One region of the Mesorhizobium sp. M0062 genome, then DNA from elsewhere that is predicted to be linked to it. Evidence: predicted binding sites of a transcription regulator. Region 1 holds the regulator's gene; each other region holds the start of a gene.
The links. The regulator PhoB, encoded in region 1, activates phosphate uptake and scavenging genes when phosphate is short. The targets are predictions, from matches to a motif close to TGTCATNNANCTGTCAT.

Region 1 (5,714 bases):
CCGGGAAAAGATCGATGGACGCATCGTCGACGGCGCGAATGCCACCGAACGCGATCGAGATGTTGCGCATGTCGATCAGTGGCGTACCGGTGGGAGCAGTTTTTTCCATAATCGTTCCTCCCTAGACGCGCTTGCGATAGACGGTGTCGAGCCAGACGGCGATAACCAGGACGGCGCCAACGACAATGCTCTGCAACGGCGAGTCGATGCCGAGCAGCACCATGCCGGATTGCAGCGACTGCATCAGAAGCGCGCCGAGCATGGCGCCCATCACCGTTCCGGCGCCGCCCGCGAGCGACGTGCCGCCGATGACAGCGGCCGCGATCACCAAAAGCTCGTCCAGTGTGCCCAGCGCATTGGTTGACGCATTGAGACGGGCCGACGAGATCGCCGCGCTGATTGCAGCCAGCACACCCATGATCATGAACACCTTCATGGTCACCCAGCGCGTGTTGATGCCGGCGAGTTCCGCTGCCTCCGGATTGCCGCCGATGGCGAAGACATAGCGGCCGAAACGCGTGCGCTTGGTGATGAACGTCATGATGATGCCGACAATCACCGCCATCAGCACCGGTATGGCGATGCCATGCGCGATGAACAGCCCGCCTTCGGGAACGGTGATGCCGTTCTGCTGTGCGTACTGGCGCACGATGCCGATCGGCCATGGATAGGAATTGGCGATCCACACGGCGCCGAGGATGGCCGCGCAAGCGACCACGCCAAGCAGGGTCTCGGCCCAGACGGGGCGCAGTGGAAAGCTGAAGCGCTTGCGCTGCGAGCGACCGTTGAGCAGCGCGAAGGCGACCGCCGCGCAGGCGACGATGCCGACGATCCAGCTGGCAGCGGCGCCAATCGAGCCGCGTGGTCCGCCGCCCATCAGCTGGAAGGTGGCGTCGAGTGGCGCGACCGTGCGCCCGCTGGTGATGAGCCATGCCATGCCACGCCAGACCAGCAGGCCACCAAGCGTCACGATGAAGGCCGGAACCTGCATATAGGCGATGATGAAGCCCTGGAACGCGCCGATCAGCAGACCAAGCACCACGCCGGCGGCAAGCGCGACGACCCAGAGCCAGGGGTTTCCAAGCTGGAAGCCGATGACGCGAATGAGGAATTCGGCCTGTGCCACGCCCATGATCATGCCGATCACGCCTTCGACGGAGCCCACCGAAAGGTCGATGTTGCGCATGACGATGACCAGTACCATGCCGGTCGCCATGATCGCGACCGAGGACGTCTGCACCGACAGGTTCCAAAGATTGCGCGGCGTCAGGAAAAGCCCACCCGACAGGATATGTATGCCGACCCAGATGACCAGCAGCGCGCCGACCATGCCGAGCATGCGCGTGTCGAGCTCGGTCGCTTTCAGGAACCGGGCGACCGCGCCGAGTTCAGACGCTCGTGCCGTATCGGCCTGCGGATTTGAGGTCGTGTCGGTCATGATGTCCTCCAGCGGCTTGCCGTCTGGCGCGGATGCCGGACCACAGCCTAGAAGTTTGCCGCCGATGGCGGAAACACACAATTCTCGTAGAGAAAACGCCGCGGCTTGACAGCCGCGGCGCCTCATTTCTTCAAGTCGTCGAGATCAGTTGCAAGCCGCGACGCTGCCGGCGGCGACGCCTGTGCAGACTTCGTCCTTCTTGATCCAGCCGGCGTCGATGACGACGTTGAGGTTGTCCTTGGTGATCGCGACGGGGGTCAGGAACAGCGACTTGACGGTGTTGCCGCCAGGCGTGGTGAAGTCCTTGGCGCCGGCAATGTCGCCCGTCTTCTTGCCATCGGCAAGCTGCGAGGCGATCTCGGCGGCGTTCTTGCCGAGTTCGCGCGCGTCTTTCCACACCGACACCGTCTGCGTGCCGAGCGCGATGCGGTTCAGGGCGGCATGGTCGCCGTCCTGGCCCGAGACCGGAACCGTTCCGGCAAGGCCCTGCGCCGTCAGCGCGGCGACAACGCCGCCGGCGGTGCCGTCATTGGCCGCAACCACGGCATCGACTTTGTTGTCGTTGGCGGTCAGGAACTGTTCCATGTTCTTCTGGGCGTTGGCCGGCAGCCAGCCATCGGTATAGGCCTCGCCGACATTCTTGATCTTGCCCGAGTCGATGGCTTCCTTGAGCACTTCCATCGAGCCCGAGAACAGGAAATCGGCATTCGGATCCGAGCCAGAGCCCTTAATGAAGACATAGTTGCCTTCGGGCTTCGCCTTGAACACTTCGCGGGCCTGCATGCGGCCGACTTCCTTGTTGTCGAAGGTCAGGTAAAAGACGTCCTTGTTCTCGATCAGGCGGTCATAGCCGACGACCGGAATGCCTTCGTCCAGCGCCTTCTGCACCGCCGGGCCGATGGCCGAGGCGTCCTGCGCCAGGATGATCAGCGAGTTGGCGCCCTGCGAGATCAGGCTTTCGACGTCGGTCAGCTGCTTGCCGGGATTGGACTGCGCGTCGGCGGAAATGTACTTGTCGCCGGCAGCCTCGATCGCCGTTTTCATCGCAGCCTCGTCGGTCTTCCAGCGCTCTTCCTGGAAGTTCGACCACGACACGCCGATGACCTTGTCCTTCGCCTGCGCGACCGACATCAGCGCCAGCGACATGGCGACACCCGCCAGCATGGCGGCTGCAAATCTGTTCATCATAATCCTCCCTGCGCCGCGTGCGGCGCGACAAAACTGGCCCGAGGGCCGGCACACAGAGGCCCTATTTTTTCGAGCCTCGAAAAAATACTGGTTCAATGATAAGGCGCTGTCAACATCGATTCTGATGGATTCTGATGGCCTTGCCGATTTTTTTCGAGGTCCGCAATAAACAATGACAGGGCTGCCGGCGTCTGCCAATATTTGGCTGGTGCCGTCGAACGCCTTCACTATCATGAGGCGCGAGGAGGCCGGGAGGAAACAAATGTCGGTTGGAATCCGCCACGACGATCTGCGCCGTCGCAACCGTGCCATGGTGATTTCGGCCGTGCGCCGGGCCGGCCAGCCGTCGCGGACCGAGATTGCGGCGACCACCGGCCTCAGCCACTCGACCATATCGGCAATCTCGTCTGATCTGATTCAAGAAGGCACCCTGATTGAAGGCAAACCTGGCGAGACAGGCGCACTGAAACGCGGCCGGCCGCAGGTCGGCCTTGGCCTCAACCCGGAAGCGGCGGCGGTGATGACCGTCGTGCTGTCGCTCAATTTCCTGTCCGTCACCGTCATCGACTATGCCGGCCACGTCGTCGCCGAGGAACAGCGCCGGCTGGACACGCTGACCAAGCCGCGCGACGAGCTGATCGGCGAATGCGTAGCAATCGTCCGGCGGCGGCTTGAGGATCCCGACCTCGATGTCCAGAGCATCGCCCGCATTGCCATGGGCATCCAGGGCATCACCGATTCGCAGGCGCGCGCCATGCTGTGGTCGCCAATCACGCCACTGACCGACATTGCCTTCGCCGACATGTTGGAAGCGGAATTCGGCATTCCGGCCACCATGGAGAACGACTGCAATATGATGGCGGTGGCCCTGCAATGGCGCCAGCCCGAGCGCTACCGCGACAATTTCATCGCGATCCTCTTGTCGCACGGCATCGGCATGGGGCTGGTGCTGAAAGGCGAACTGTTCACCGGCACCCATTCCTCGGGCGGCGAGTTCGGCCACATGATCCACCGTCCGGGCGGCGCGCTCTGCCGCTGCGGGCGGCGCGGCTGCGTGGAAGCCTATGCCGGAAACTACGCCATCTGGCGCAGCGCCAAAATGATGGGCGAGGATGCCGAGCCGGTCGATATCGGCGACGCTGATATGCGGGCGCTGGCCGCTCGTGCGCGAGAGACGGACGGACCGGAGCGCGAAGCCTATCGCAGGGCCGGCGAGGCGCTCGGCTTCGGCCTCGGCAGCCTGTTTGCGCTGATCGACCCGGCCCCCGTCGCCATGGTCGGCGTCAGCGCCGCCGCCTTCGACCTGATCGAACCGGCATTGCGCGAAGCGATCGCCCAGACCGCCGGCGGCCAGCACTCGAAGTCGATCTCCTTCGACACCGAACCCAACGAGCTGCCGCTGATCCGCGAAGGCTGTGCCATGCGCGCGCTCGGCTTCGTCGATCAGGAGATTTTTGCGCCGGGTATTCAGCCCAAATCCGGCAAGCATGTCGCCTGAATGGCCGGCAACGGCGCGACGCGCAGGATCCTAGTCTTCCCTGATCGCGTAGCCGGCGCCGCGAATGGTACGGATGACATCCGGCATGCGGCCATTGTTGACGGCCTTGCGCAGCCGCCCGACATGCACGTCGACGGTTCGCTCGTCGATGTAGATCGTCTCGCCCCAGACATTGTCGAGCAGCTGGCTGCGCGAGAACACGCGGCCGGGATGCCGCATCATGAATTCGAGCAGCCGGAACTCGGTCGGTCCGAGCCTGATCTCGCTCTTCTTGCGGTAGACACGGTGCGACTCGCGGTCGAGCACGATGTCGCCGACCTTGAGCACGCTGGACAGCACTTCCGGCTTGGCCCGGCGCAGCAGCGCCTTCACGCGCGCCATGAACTCCGGCGTCGAGAATGGCTTGACCAGATAGTCGTCGGCGCCGGTGGACAGGCCGCGCACGCGATCGCTTTCCTCACCGCGCGCGGTCAGCATGATGATCGGCAGCCGCTCGGTTTCGGGCCGCACTCTAAGCCGCCGGCAGAGCTCGATGCCGGAAACAGCGGGCACCATCCAGTCGAGCACCAGGAGATCGGGCACGTTTTCCTGCAGGCGGATCTCGGCCTCGTCGCCGCGTGTCACCACCTCGACGTGATAGCCTTCGGATTCGAGGTTGTAGCGGAGGAGCACGCCTAGCGGCTCCTCGTCCTCCACGACCATGATGCGTGGCGCGATCATCGGCAGTTCACCCTCATCAGGCCGGCATGGCCATCGCCGTCTCGTCCTGCTTCGGACGATTGGCGGGCAGTTGCTGGCCGGTCAGCACATAATACGCATTTTCGGCGATGTTGGTGACATGATCGCCGATGCGCTCAAGATTCTTGGCGCAGAACAAGAGATGCGTGCAGGCGGTGATGTTGCGAGGGTCTTCCATCATGTAGGTCAAGAGCTCACGAAACACGGACGTGTATTTGACGTCGATGCGCTCGTCGTCATTCCTGAGTTTTGCAAGCGCTGCCGCATCGGTGGCGGCATATTCCTCGACGACGCCTTGCACCTGGATCAGCACCAGCTGCGCCATGGCGTCGATGGAGTGCGAGAGGTCGCGCGGCGTGACGCTCAAGCCCACGGTGCCGACGCGTTTGGCGATGTTCTTGGCGAGGTCGCCGATGCGCTCGAGGTCGCCGGCCATGCGGATCGAGCCGACCACGGCGCGCAGATCGTTGGCCATCGGCTGGCGCTTGGCGATCAGCGTGATGGCGCGGTCGTCCAGTTCGCGCTGGCGCGCATCCATGATGGCGTCGTCGGAAACGACACGCTGTGCCAGCGCATTGTCCGAATTGAGCAGCGCCCTGGTCGAGCCGCTGACCATCGAGCCTGCCAGATCGCCCATGTCGCGGATCAGCTTGCTGATCTGCCCGAGCTCTTCATCGAAGGAGGCGACGGTATGTTCACCCATGATCTTGGTCCTCGTGCCTGAAAATTCACCCGCCGGACGGCTCAGCCGAAGCGGCCGGTAATGTAGTCCTGGGTGCGCTTGTCGTCGGGGTTGGTGAACATCTTGTCGGTGGCGCCCTCCTCGACGAGATAGCCGAGATGGAACATCGC
Region 2 (5,714 bases), on a different contig from region 1:
TGCAGAAACGGCTGCTGATCGGCCGTCAGTTGCACCCAGCCGCCCTTGAACGCCTCGACGATCTGCGGGCTGGTGTCGAAGCCGAAATTGAAGATGTCGCCCGGCTTGCGCCCCGCCGCCTGCATGTAGGTGGCGACGTTGCCCAGCATCTGGCCGCCGGGATAGCCGACCGCCTTGACGTCGGGATTGTTGAGCAGGGCCGCGGTGATCACCGGTATCGCCAGATTGGGGTCGGACGCCCATTCGCCGCTCGGCGGCGACGACAGCTGGATGACCTCGACGCCGGCTTCCTTGAGTGCTGCCACCGTGCCGCGCTCGCGCGCGCCGCGGGCCTCGTTCTCGAACGGGCCGATCATGATCGCCTTGTCGCCGGACTTGAGATTGCCGAGCTTGAACGCTTCGACGCCGAGCGCGCGGCCCTGCTGCTCCTGCTGGGCGCCGACATAGCCGCCGCCGAACGCAGCCACCACCGTCGGCACCGGCACGTTCTGGTACATCATCTTGATGCCGTCCTTGTGCGCCTGTTCGGCCAGCGGCATGATCGCGGCGTCGCCGGGATGGCCCATCATGGCAATGCCGTTGGGCTTCACGGCGACGGCCTCGCGCAATTGCTGAACCATCTTCTCGACGTCCCACTGCGAGAAGATGTAGTCGACCTTGGGTCCGAGATCGGACGCCGCCTGCTTGGCGCCATTGTAGACGATGGTGCCGAAAGCGTCGCCCTCGGCGCCGCCGACGAAAAAGCGGATGTGGACATCCTTGCACCACTGGGCGTCGAGCGCCTGCGCCGGCAGAGTGGAGATGGCAGCGCACAGCGCCGTGGCGGCGGCCACGACGGTCGAGCGCAGAAGTGTCGTTCTCATTGCGATGCTCATGCACGTTCCTCCCTTTTGTCCTCGGTGAGCCGAGGGGTTTCGTCGTTCGCCTGTCGGCAGTGCTTGTCGGCAGTGCTTGGGAATCTGTCAGGCCGGCTCCTCCCACCGGCCCTCGGTCACGCCGGGTTCGGCAGGTAGGTCGCTCCTCCCCGGCATTGCTTGAGGTATTCCAGCCCGCGCACCTGGCCTGTGATTTCGAGGTCGCCGCGATAGACCGGGTCGTGCCAGCCCTCGATGTCGATGGCGCCCTTGTAACCGGCCAGCCGCAATTCGCTGATCACCCGCGTCCAGTCGCTGTCGCCAAACCCGGGCGTGCGCATCTGCACGAAGGGCAGCTTGCCGAACACGCCGTGCTCGCGGATCACATCCCAGCGCACCGTCGCGTCCTTGCCGTGGACATGGAAAATGCGCGGCGCCCATTTGCGGATCTGCGGCATCGGGTCGATGAGGTAGACAAGCTGGTGGCAGGGCTCCCATTCGAGGCCGAGATTGTCGTCGGGCAATTCGTTGAACATCAGCTCCCAGGCGTCCGGATTGTGGGCGATGTTCCAGTCGCCGGCGGCCCAGTTGCCGTCCATGGCGCAATTTTCGAAGGCAATGCGCACGCCCTTGTCGGCGGCGCGTTTGGCCAGCGGCCCCCAGACCTCACGGAAGCGCGGCAGGCTGTCGGTCAGCTTCTTGCCGCGCAGGCGGCCGGTGAAGCCGCTGACCGTCGAGGCGCCGAACAGATGCGCATTGTCGATCACCGTTTCCCAGGCCGCGAGCACGCCGCGATCGACCTCGCCATCCTCCAGCGGATTGCCGAACACACCGATCGACGACACGACGACATCGGCATCGCCGATCGCCTCGCGGATCTCGCCGGCGAGCCGCGGCAAATCCTTGCCGCCCAGCGTCTGCCAGAAGAAGGGCTGGATGCTCTCGAAGCCGAGCGGCAGAATCTCTTTGATGTAGGCGGCCGGGTCTTCGAGATTGGCCCGCACCATGGTGCCGATCCGGATGTCGAGAAGCGGGTTTGGCATCATGATGCTTCCTGTGTGATTGCGACGCGCCGTCCGGTCTCGGCGCTTTCGATGGCGCCAAAAACCATGGCCAGGCTTTTGATGTTGTCGCTGCCACGGGTTTCCGGCTCGCTGCCGGTCTCGATGGCGTGGATGAAATCCTTGATGATGCCGAGATGACCGCCGACGCGGTCGGCGGAATCGAGCGGCGGTACTGTGATGGGCTGGGTCAGGTCGAAGAGGCCGTCGCGGACCGACAACACAACCTCGGCCTTCAGTCCGTCCTCGCCGTCCCAGACCAGGCTGCCGTGCTCGGCGACGATGCGCCACGTGCTCTCCCAGCTGGTGCGGAAGCCCGCCGCGCACCAAGAGCCTGCGTAGGTGAACACCTTGCCGCCGCCGAGATCGAAGATAGCGGTGGCCGACGAGCCCTGCCGGTACCAGGAATTCGCCGGATCCCATTCCTGGCAATAGACGCCGGCGGGATCGCCTGCGACCATGTAGCGGGCGGCGTCGAATGTGTGGATCGCCATGTCGAGCAAGAGCACATGCGCCATCTCCTCGCGAAAGCCGCCGAAATGCGGCGCGACGAAGAAGTCGGCATGGATGCTGGTTGGCTTGCCGATGGCGCCGGAGTCGAGAAAGCGCCTTATGCGCCGGACATTGGCGACATAGCGGCGGTTCTGCACGACCGCATGGACGCGCCCCGCGTTACGCGCCGCATCGACGATGGCGCGCGCATTTTCCGGAGTATCGGCCAGCGGCTTTTCCGTCAGCAGATGGCAATTATGGGCAAAGGCGGCAAAGGCGACATCACGCCGGGCGGCTGGAACCACGACATCGAACACCGCGTCGGGCCTGGTCTGGTCGAGCACCGCGTCGAGGCTGGTGCCGATTACCGCGCCGTCGAGCCCGTATTCGTGCGCCCTCGCCTTCGCCCGTTCGGCGTCGAGATCGACAAGGCCGACAATGGCCAGCCCGTCGATCTGCCTCGCGGCATCGAGCCAGGCCTTGCTCATCGCACCACAGCCGACGAGGACGGCATTCATCATCCGGCATTCCTCCCGTCCGGTCCCTCCAGACCGAATGTCACGGCATTTCCGGCATCACCGTAAACGTTTCTCCGTAAACGTTTACGAGAACACACCCGATGGCGTAGAATGTCAATCGGCTGCCAGCGAAAATCATCCCGAAGCCTTGGCCTGGGCGGCAGCCGGTGCTAGCCAAGACAGGGGGAGAACTGTCCTTGGCGTCCAGCATCCATGACCTTGCGCGTCACCTGAACATTTCGATCGGCACCGTGTCGCGGGCGCTGAACGGCCGCGCCGACGTCAATGCCGACACCCGCCAGCGCGTGCTCGCCGCCGCCAAGCAATTGAACTATTCGCCCAACCAGTCCGGCCGCAGTCTGCGGCAAGGCACCACCCATTCGATCGCCTTCATGCTGCAGCCGCATCCGGGCGACCAGCAATATGGCGAACCGTTCTTCATCCCGTTCCTGATCGGTCTGCAGGGCCGACTGGCCGAGGATGACCTGGATCTGATGGTCGTCATGGGCGAGCCCGGCCAATATCAGCAGGAGAGGCTGCGCCGCGTGGTTGAGACGCGCCGAGCCGACGCGGTCGTGTTGGCCAATACACGGCGGGAAGACGATCGGATCGACTATCTCAGCAAGGCTGGCTTTCCCTTCGCCACGCTTGGCCGAAGTCAATCCGGCGACGACACCTATCCTTCGCTCGATATCGATTTCGAGAGGGCGGGTGATGAAGCCGTCGACCGGCTGGTCGCGCGCGGCCACCGCCGCATTGCCGCCATCCGCCCTTCGCTGGATCTCAACTTCGGCTACCTGTTCCTCGACGGCTACCGCAAGGCGCTGGGGCGGCATGGCATCGAAGTCGACCCCGGCCTGATCGCCGACGGCTTCATCAACGAGGCCGGAGGCTACCAGGTGACGCCGCGCGTGATGCTCTCCAAGGACCGGCCCACAGCCATCATCTTCAACAATGACGCAATGGCGCTCGGCGGCTGCAAGGCACTGGCCGAGATGGGCATCAGGCCCGGCCACGACATCGCGGTGATCGTCATCGTCGACACGCCGCTCTGCCGTTATTTCTCGCCGGCGCTGACCGCCTTCCGTCCGTCGCTGGAGCCGATGGGCCGGCGGCTGGCCGAAATGCTGCTGGCCTCGCTTCCCGCCTTTGCCGGCCCGGAAGGTCCGCGCATCATCCGCGAAGTCTGGCCGCTGGAACTGATCGCCCGCGACAGCGATTGATCATTGCGCTCTTCCCTCTCCTACAAGGGAGAAGGAAGAGGCCCTCTCTGTCACGCAAGTATCATGTTCGCGTCCTAGACCGCTTTGCGAGAGGGCGACATCGTCGATGCGATGCGGTGGCCCCTTTGCGCCGCTCAAGGCTTGTCACAAAAAGGATCTCCATGAAAATCTCGCACCGAACCGTGTCGCTCGGCGCCGCGCTGGCGCTGTTTACCGCCCTGACCCCTGCCCTTGCCGACAGCACCGCCACCGTTGGCGGCTTCGTCAACAAGGGCCTGGTCGGCGTCGGCCGCATCCCGGCCGATCAGAAGGACAAGTTCGGCGAGACCTTCGGCTCCGGCTCCGGCATGTCCATCGACGCCGCAAGCTGGACCCGTGGCGCGGACGGCTACAAGGGCTCGCTCTGGTTGCTGCCGGACCGTGGCTACAATGTCGTCGGCACCACCGATTACCGGCCGCGCCTCAACACTATTCATATCGAATTCACGCCGACCGCACTGGGCGCCACGCCCACCTCCGGCCAGGAACAGACAGGCGTCAAGGCGACGCTTGCCGATTCCCTGCTCCTCACCGACGACAAGGGCGCTGACGCCACCGGCCTCGATCCGCTCAACGGCGTGCGCGCGGCCAATGGCGACCTGCCGATCCTGCCCGAGGCCAATGGCAAGCTGGCGCTCGACAATGAGGCGATCGCGCGGCTGCCCGACGGCACCATGTTCATCTCTGACGAATACGGCCCCAACATCTACCGCTTCTCGGCCGACGGCCATCTGTTGTCGGCAACGCAGCCGCCCGCCGCTTTGGTGCCGATGCGCAAGGGCGCGCCGAACTTCGCCTCCGACAATCCGGGCCCCGGTGCAGCCGAACCCGATCCGAAGGATCCCGAAACCGGCCGCCAGAACAATCAAGGCCTCGAAGGCATGGCGCTGACGCCGGACGGCAAGTCGCTGATCACTGTGCTGCAGTCGGCGCCCCGCCAGGATGGCGGCGATTCGCCCGCGACGCGCCAGAACACCCGCGCGCTGGTCTACGACGCCTCCGACCCGGCCCATCTCAAGCTGGTGCATGAATATGCCGTGCCGCTGCCGGTGTTCAAGGACGCCAAGGACAAGACCAAGGTCGCCGCGCAGAGCGAAATCGTGGCGCTGTCCGACAAGACCTTCCTGATGCTGGCGCGCGACAGCGGAAACGGCCAGGGGGTGAAGGGCGATACTTCGCTGCTGCGCCAGATTTTCGTCGTCGACGTCTCTGGCGCCACCGACATTGCCGGCGGCGCCTTCGATGCCGCCGACAAGCCGCTGGCGCCCAAGGGCGTGCTCGACCCCTCGGTGACCCCGGCCAAGCTGACGCCGTTCATTGACATCAACGACAACAAGGAACTCGGCCGTTTCGGCCTGCATGACGGCAAGCCGAACGACAAGAACAATCTCTCGGAGAAGTGGGAAGCAATGTCTGTGGTCAGCCTGCTCGATCCGGCGCTGCCCGACGACTATTTCCTGTTCGTCGGCAACGATAACGACTTTCTCACCCAGGACGGTTTTCAGGTCGGCGCGCCCTACAAGGCCG
Region 3 (5,714 bases), on a different contig from region 1:
CTTTCAGGATCGTGTTCAGCCCGTGAGCGATCTTTTCTTGATCGGCCGCCGAAATAATGCCCGTTTCAGCCAGCATCTCGCTGTGGGCGATCGAACCTCTTATGTCTTGCGCATAGAGTTTGCGGTCGAACGAAATCGACGCGTTGATCGCTTCCATGATCGCGGCCGGACCCGAGGCAAAACGTCCGCCCCACATCTGGTTGCTGGCCTTCTTGTCGCTCATCGCTATAACCCGTGCTCCGGAGCAGTCTTAGAAAATGGCAGACGGTAGCAGATACTTCCCGGCCCCGCGCCTGATCCTCGCCGCTTTGCTGGCGGGGGTGCTGGCCGGCGTGGTCGCGGTATATGTCAGCGAGAGCGGGTCTGGCAACAACGCAGCCACCGGCAGCGCACCTGCGGCCGGCGCGGGCAACAGCAAGGACGACGTCGCCTGCGCCGCCAAGAGCGACCGCGCCAAAAAGGTTGCCGCCGCGGCCACCGGCCAGGTGGCGGCATTGCTGCCCGCCGATCCGCCGCAATCGCTGAAAAGCCTCGCCTTCAACGGCCCAGACGGCAAGCCGATGACGATCGCCGATCATGTCGGCAAGACCGTGCTGCTCAACCTGTGGGCGACGTGGTGCGCGCCCTGCCGCGCCGAAATGCCGGCGCTCGATACGCTGCAGAAGGAAAAGGGCAGCGATGCCTTCGAAGTGGTCGCGGTCAATGTCGATGCCGGCGACGATGTGAAGCCGAAGAAGTTCCTCGCCGATATCGGCATCGGGTCGCTCGGCTACTACCGCGATTCGACGCTGGCGCTGTTCAACGACGTCAAGACGCGTGGCTTGGCGCTAGGCCTCCCCGTCACCATGCTGATCGATGGCGAAGGCTGCCTGGTCGCGCATATGAACGGACCGGCGGAATGGTCGGGACCGGATGCCAAGCGCCTGGTCGAGGCCGCACTCGCCCCTTAGAGCGGTTCACCGTTTCGTCGAAACGGCTACCCGCGCTAACTTTTTTGTTTCGACGCAATTTCGGACGGAAAACCGTTTCACACTTTTCCTGAAATTGCTCTAGGCTGAGCGCAGGGCCGCCGCCGGCGGCAGCATCAAGATGCTGCCGCCGCGTTGTTTGACGCTGGCGTCCTCTTGTGCCGCCGGCGCCGCGACGCCGGTCAGTTCGCTGAACGCCTCGATCGGGCTCGGCCGGCCTAGATAGTAGCCCTGGCCGATCTCGCAGGCCTCGGCGTCGAGGAATTTCAGCTCGCCCAGCGTCTCGACGCCCTCGGCCAAAACCGGCAGGCCGAGACCGCGGCCAAGCCCCAGAACGGCGCGCACGATGGCTGCCACCTGGCCGTTGCTGTCGACTGATTTGATGAATGAGCCGTCGATCTTGATCTTGTCGAAGGGGAAGGCGCGGAGATTGGACAGCGAGGAGTAGCCGGTTCCGAAATCGTCCATCGCCACACGCACGCCAAGCGCCTTCACCTGGCGCAAGGTCGCCAGCGCGCGCGGCATGTCCTTGACCAGCGCCGTTTCGGTGATCTCGAGTTCGAGCCTGCCGGGCGTCAGGCCGGAGCCGAGCAGGACTTCATGCACCTTGCGGCTGAAATTCGGATTGTGGAGCTGCACCGCCGAGACATTGACCGCGACGGTGAGAGGGTTCTTCCAGCGCGCAGCCTCGGCGCAGGCCGTCGCCAGCACCCATTCGCCGATCTGGATGATGACGCCGCTGTCTTCGGCCACCGGGATGAAGGTCGCCGGCGACACGTCGCCGCGCTGCGGATGGCGCCAGCGGATCAGCGCTTCGAACCCGACCATCCGCCCGCTGCTGATCTCCTTTTGTGGCTGGTAGACGAGGCGAAACTCATCGCGCGCCATGGCCTGGCGCAGTTCGTGCTCCATCACGCGCCGGTCTCGCGCCTCGGCGCCCATCGAGGCCTCGAAGTAACGGTAGGTGTCCTTGCCCTCGGCCTTGGCGCGGTAGAGCGCGGTGTCGGCGTGGCTGACCAGGAGTGTCGGCTCATCGGCGTCGAGCGGATAAAGTGCAATGCCGATGCTGGCCGACACCAGCCCGCCACCGACCGACAGCCGGTTTTCCTCGCGCATGGCCGCCAGCACCGCCTCGGCGATGCGGCCGGCCGCCTGCGGATCGGGGAGGTTCGGAGCGATGATGGCGAACTCGTCGCCGCCGAGACGCGCCAGCATCTGTCCGTGGCGGAGCACGGCGGAGGCGCATAGCGCCACCTTCTGCAGCATGGCATCGCCGGCGCCGTGCCCGAACAGGTCGTTCACTTCCTTGAAGCGGTCGAGGTCTAGCAGCAGCAGCGCAAGATGCCCGCCCTTGCCGCCGCGGTCCATTGCGGCAATTTCGGCCTCGAGCCGGCCGGAGAAACTGCGGCGGTTGGGGAGCCCGGTCAGCGGGTCGAAATGGGCGAGGCGCAGTATCTCCTGCTCGGCCTTCCTGCGTTCGCGGATATCGCGCACGGCGACAACGCTGTGCCGCTTGCCGCAATAGTCGATGCTCCTGGCGATAAGTTCGACGGGGATGGTGGCGCCGTCATGGGCTCTGAGCTCCGCTTCCTGTGCCTGTCCGCTGCAGTCGGACATGCCGGCCGCGGTGCGTTCGCCGAAGAGGTCGCCAAGCAGCATCGCGTTCAGCACTTCCGGCGCCATGCCGGTTAGCGCGGCGATGCTGTCATTGGCGCTGACGATGCGGGCGCCGTCGCAGACGATCAGCCCCTCGACGGCGGCGTTGGCGAGGCCGTGCATGCGCTCGGCCTCGAGCTTGTGACGCCGGAAGCGAAGGTCGATCCACAATGCTGCGGCTGAAAGCACCAGGATAGCCATGCTGACTGCAGCGGCGGCGAAGGCCTGCGACATCGGTTCGACCGTGAACTGCGATATCTCGATGGAGGAGTCCGGGAAGATCGACACCGCGCCCATCGCGATGAAGTGCAGGCTGCAGATCGCCAGCGTCAACAGGATGGCGGCGGCGATTGTGGCCTGCATGGACGGCCGTCGCAACACGACCAGCAGCGCCAGCGCGGCGAGGGTGACGCCTGTCAGCACCGAGACGCCGACCAGCAGCGGGTTCCAGACGATGCGCCCTTCGACCTCGAAGGCGGCCATGCCGATATAGTGCATGGCGGCGATACCGGCGCCGAGTACCGCGCCGCCGACCAGAGGGTAGTCGATGCCCCGGCGCAAGGTGGCGATCCACATGCCCGCGGCGGTCAGGGCGACGGAACCGGCGAGCGAAAGCGCCGACATTTCCGTATTGTAGGCGTTGGGGATTCCGGGAGAAAATGCAAGCATTGCGATGAAATGCGTCGCCCAGATACCGAAGCCGGTGGAAGTGGCTGCTATCATCAGCCAGGTATAGCGGTTGCGCTCGCTCGAGCGGTCGACATGGCGAAGCAGGTTGACCGCCGAGAAGGAAGAAATACCGCAAATGAGCGCTGCCAGTGCGACCAGTCTCAGATCGTGCTCATGCACGATACAATTATAGACCGTCAGCATCTCGCCCCACCTGCTCTCCCACAGCAATCAAGCCGTCCACTTGATTAGTATGCCACGCTTGACGAAGAATCGGTTATGGGAACTACAACTACAGCGGGTTTTTCGGGTTGTATGTTGCGGCGATCCTGTCTCATTCCAGACGCACGGTTACAGCAGCGCCTGGCGCGATGCCGCTCGGCCGATCTCGATCTGGCCGAGCGCCGGTTTGGCGGCCGCACGGTGCAGGTGCGTGGCGCTGTCACGCGGGCCCTTCACGCATCGCTGGGCGGTCGGCGATCCTTGCAGGCCCACCATGCCCCATTCTATCGCTGAGCCGGCTTGGCATTTCTCTCTGTCCTCGTTGCAAGGCGAGGGGGCGCGAAGTTAGCCGGGTATGAAATTCACGAAACAGCAACAAATCCGTTGTCCGATTGTCATCAGCGACACATATTGCGTTCGCGGGAGCGCCCCTTTCGCCAATGACAAACGGGAGATGAAACATGAAGTTGTTCGGCTTTGCGGCCGGTGTTGCCGCCACCTTGACCCTGCTTTCCACCACCTCCGCCTTCGCCGCCACCCAGATCAGTTGGTGGCATGCCATGACCGGCGCGAATGCCGAGGTGGTCGACAAGATCGCCAAGGATTTCAATGCCAGCCAGAGCGACTATGAAATTCTCCCTGTTTTCAAGGGCACCTATCCCGAAACGCTGAATGCCGGCATCGCTGCCTTTCGTGCGGGGCAAGCGCCCGACATCATCCAGGTGTTCGACGTGGGTACCGGCGTCATGATGGCAGCCGAAGGTGCGATCAAACCGGTGGCCGATGTGCTGACCAGCGCCGGCGTGACCTTCGACAAGAGCCAGTATTTGCCCGGCATCGTCGGTTACTATTCGAAGCCGGACGGGACCATGCTGTCCTTCCCCTATAATTCCTCGTCGCCCATCCTCTACTACAACAAGGATATTTTCCAGAAGGCCGGGCTTGATGTGAACAACCCGCCAAAGACCTGGAACGAGGTGTGGGAAGCCGCCAAGAAGATCAAGGCGAGCGGCGCCGCTTCCTGCGGCTATACCTCGACGTGGTTGACCTGGATCCACCTTGAGGCCTTCGCGGCCTGGAACGACGTTTCCTATGGCACCAACCAGAACGGACTTGCCGGAACCGACGTCGAGCTCAAGATCAATGCGCCGATCTTCGTCAATCATTTCCAGGCGCTCGCCGACCTGGCCAAGGACGGCACCTTCAAATATGGCGGCCGTACATCCGAAGCCAAGCAGATCTTTCTTGCCGGAGAATGCGGCATCTTCACCGAATCGTCGGGGGGTCTCGGTGACATCGTCAAGTCGGGCATGAACTACGGCATCGGCCAGCTTCCCTATGATAGTGACGCCAAGGGCGCGCCCCAGAACACCACGCCGGGCGGCGCCAGCCTGTGGGTGTTCGGCAACAAATCGGACGAGGAATACAAGGGCGTCGCGGCGTTCTTCTCCTACCTGTCCAAGACCGAAGTGCAGGAGTATCTGCACCAGAAGTCGGGTTATCTGCCGGTGACGCTCGCTGCCTATGAGGCGACCAAGAAGTCCGGCTTCTATGACAAGAACCCGGGCCGTGAGACGCCGATCCTGCAGATGCTGGGCAAGGCGCCGACCGAGAACTCGAAGGGCGTGCGCCTCGTCAACCTGCCGCAGGTGCGCGACATCGAGAATGAGGAGTTCGAGAAGATGCTGGCCGGCCAGCAGACTGCGCAGCAGGCGCTCGACAACGCGGTCGCACGCGGCAACAAGGCGATTCAGGAAGCGATCGGAAACTGAAGCGATTTGTCAGTTGAACCTCGTCCACGCGGACCCGCGTGGACGATTTCCTGAATAGCGAGGGAATCACCCTGTCTCCACGCGTCGTCTTCCCCAACAAGACCCTGCCTTACCTGCTGGTGGCGCCGCAACTCGCCATTACGCTGATCTTTTTCTACTGGCCGACCGGGCAGGCGCTCTACCAGTCGATGCTTAGGGAAGACCCGTTCGGGCTGAAGAGCAAGTTCGTCGGGCTCGCCAACTTTCGCAAGGTGCTGGCCGACCCGGCCTACCTCAACTCGATCAAAGTCACGCTGGTGTTCTCTCTGGCGACCGCGATCGTCGCCATGGGTGTGGCCCTGTTGCTTGCCGTCATGGCCGAGAAGGTGGTGCGCGGCAAAGGCCTCTATCGCACGCTGCTGATCTGGCCGTATGCGGTGGCGCCGGC

Region 2: the regulator PhoB is predicted to act here: its motif matches at 4,197-4,213, upstream of NKJ64_RS25410 (esterase-like activity of phytase family protein).
Region 3: the regulator PhoB is predicted to act here: its motif matches at 3,898-3,914, upstream of ugpB (sn-glycerol-3-phosphate ABC transporter substrate-binding protein UgpB).

Annotation. Positions count from the first base shown of each region.
Region 1 is NZ_JAMYUO010000004.1:51,964-57,677, forward strand. It holds gene NKJ64_RS06335 (ATP-binding cassette domain-containing protein) at 1-109, opposite strand, end outside; gene NKJ64_RS06340 (sugar ABC transporter permease) at 122-1,438, opposite strand; gene xylF (D-xylose ABC transporter substrate-binding protein) at 1,583-2,623, opposite strand; gene NKJ64_RS06350 (ROK family protein) at 2,889-4,124, shown strand; gene phoB (phosphate regulon transcriptional regulator PhoB) at 4,155-4,844, opposite strand; gene phoU (phosphate signaling complex protein PhoU) at 4,861-5,565, opposite strand; gene pstB (phosphate ABC transporter ATP-binding protein PstB) at 5,607-5,714, opposite strand, start outside.
Region 2 is NZ_JAMYUO010000028.1:4,336-10,049, forward strand. It holds gene NKJ64_RS25390 (substrate-binding domain-containing protein) at 1-875, opposite strand, end outside; gene NKJ64_RS25395 (sugar phosphate isomerase/epimerase family protein) at 992-1,897, opposite strand; gene NKJ64_RS25400 (Gfo/Idh/MocA family protein) at 1,897-2,928, opposite strand; gene NKJ64_RS25405 (LacI family DNA-binding transcriptional regulator) at 3,123-4,148, shown strand; gene NKJ64_RS25410 (esterase-like activity of phytase family protein) at 4,310-5,714, shown strand, end outside.
Region 3 is NZ_JAMYUO010000017.1:59,469-65,182, forward strand. It holds gene argH (argininosuccinate lyase) at 1-223, opposite strand, end outside; gene tlpA (thiol:disulfide interchange protein TlpA) at 258-950, shown strand; gene NKJ64_RS20085 (bifunctional diguanylate cyclase/phosphodiesterase) at 1,050-3,497, opposite strand; gene NKJ64_RS20090 (hypothetical protein) at 3,645-3,791, opposite strand; gene ugpB (sn-glycerol-3-phosphate ABC transporter substrate-binding protein UgpB) at 3,977-5,287, shown strand; gene ugpA (sn-glycerol-3-phosphate ABC transporter permease UgpA) at 5,359-5,714, shown strand, end outside.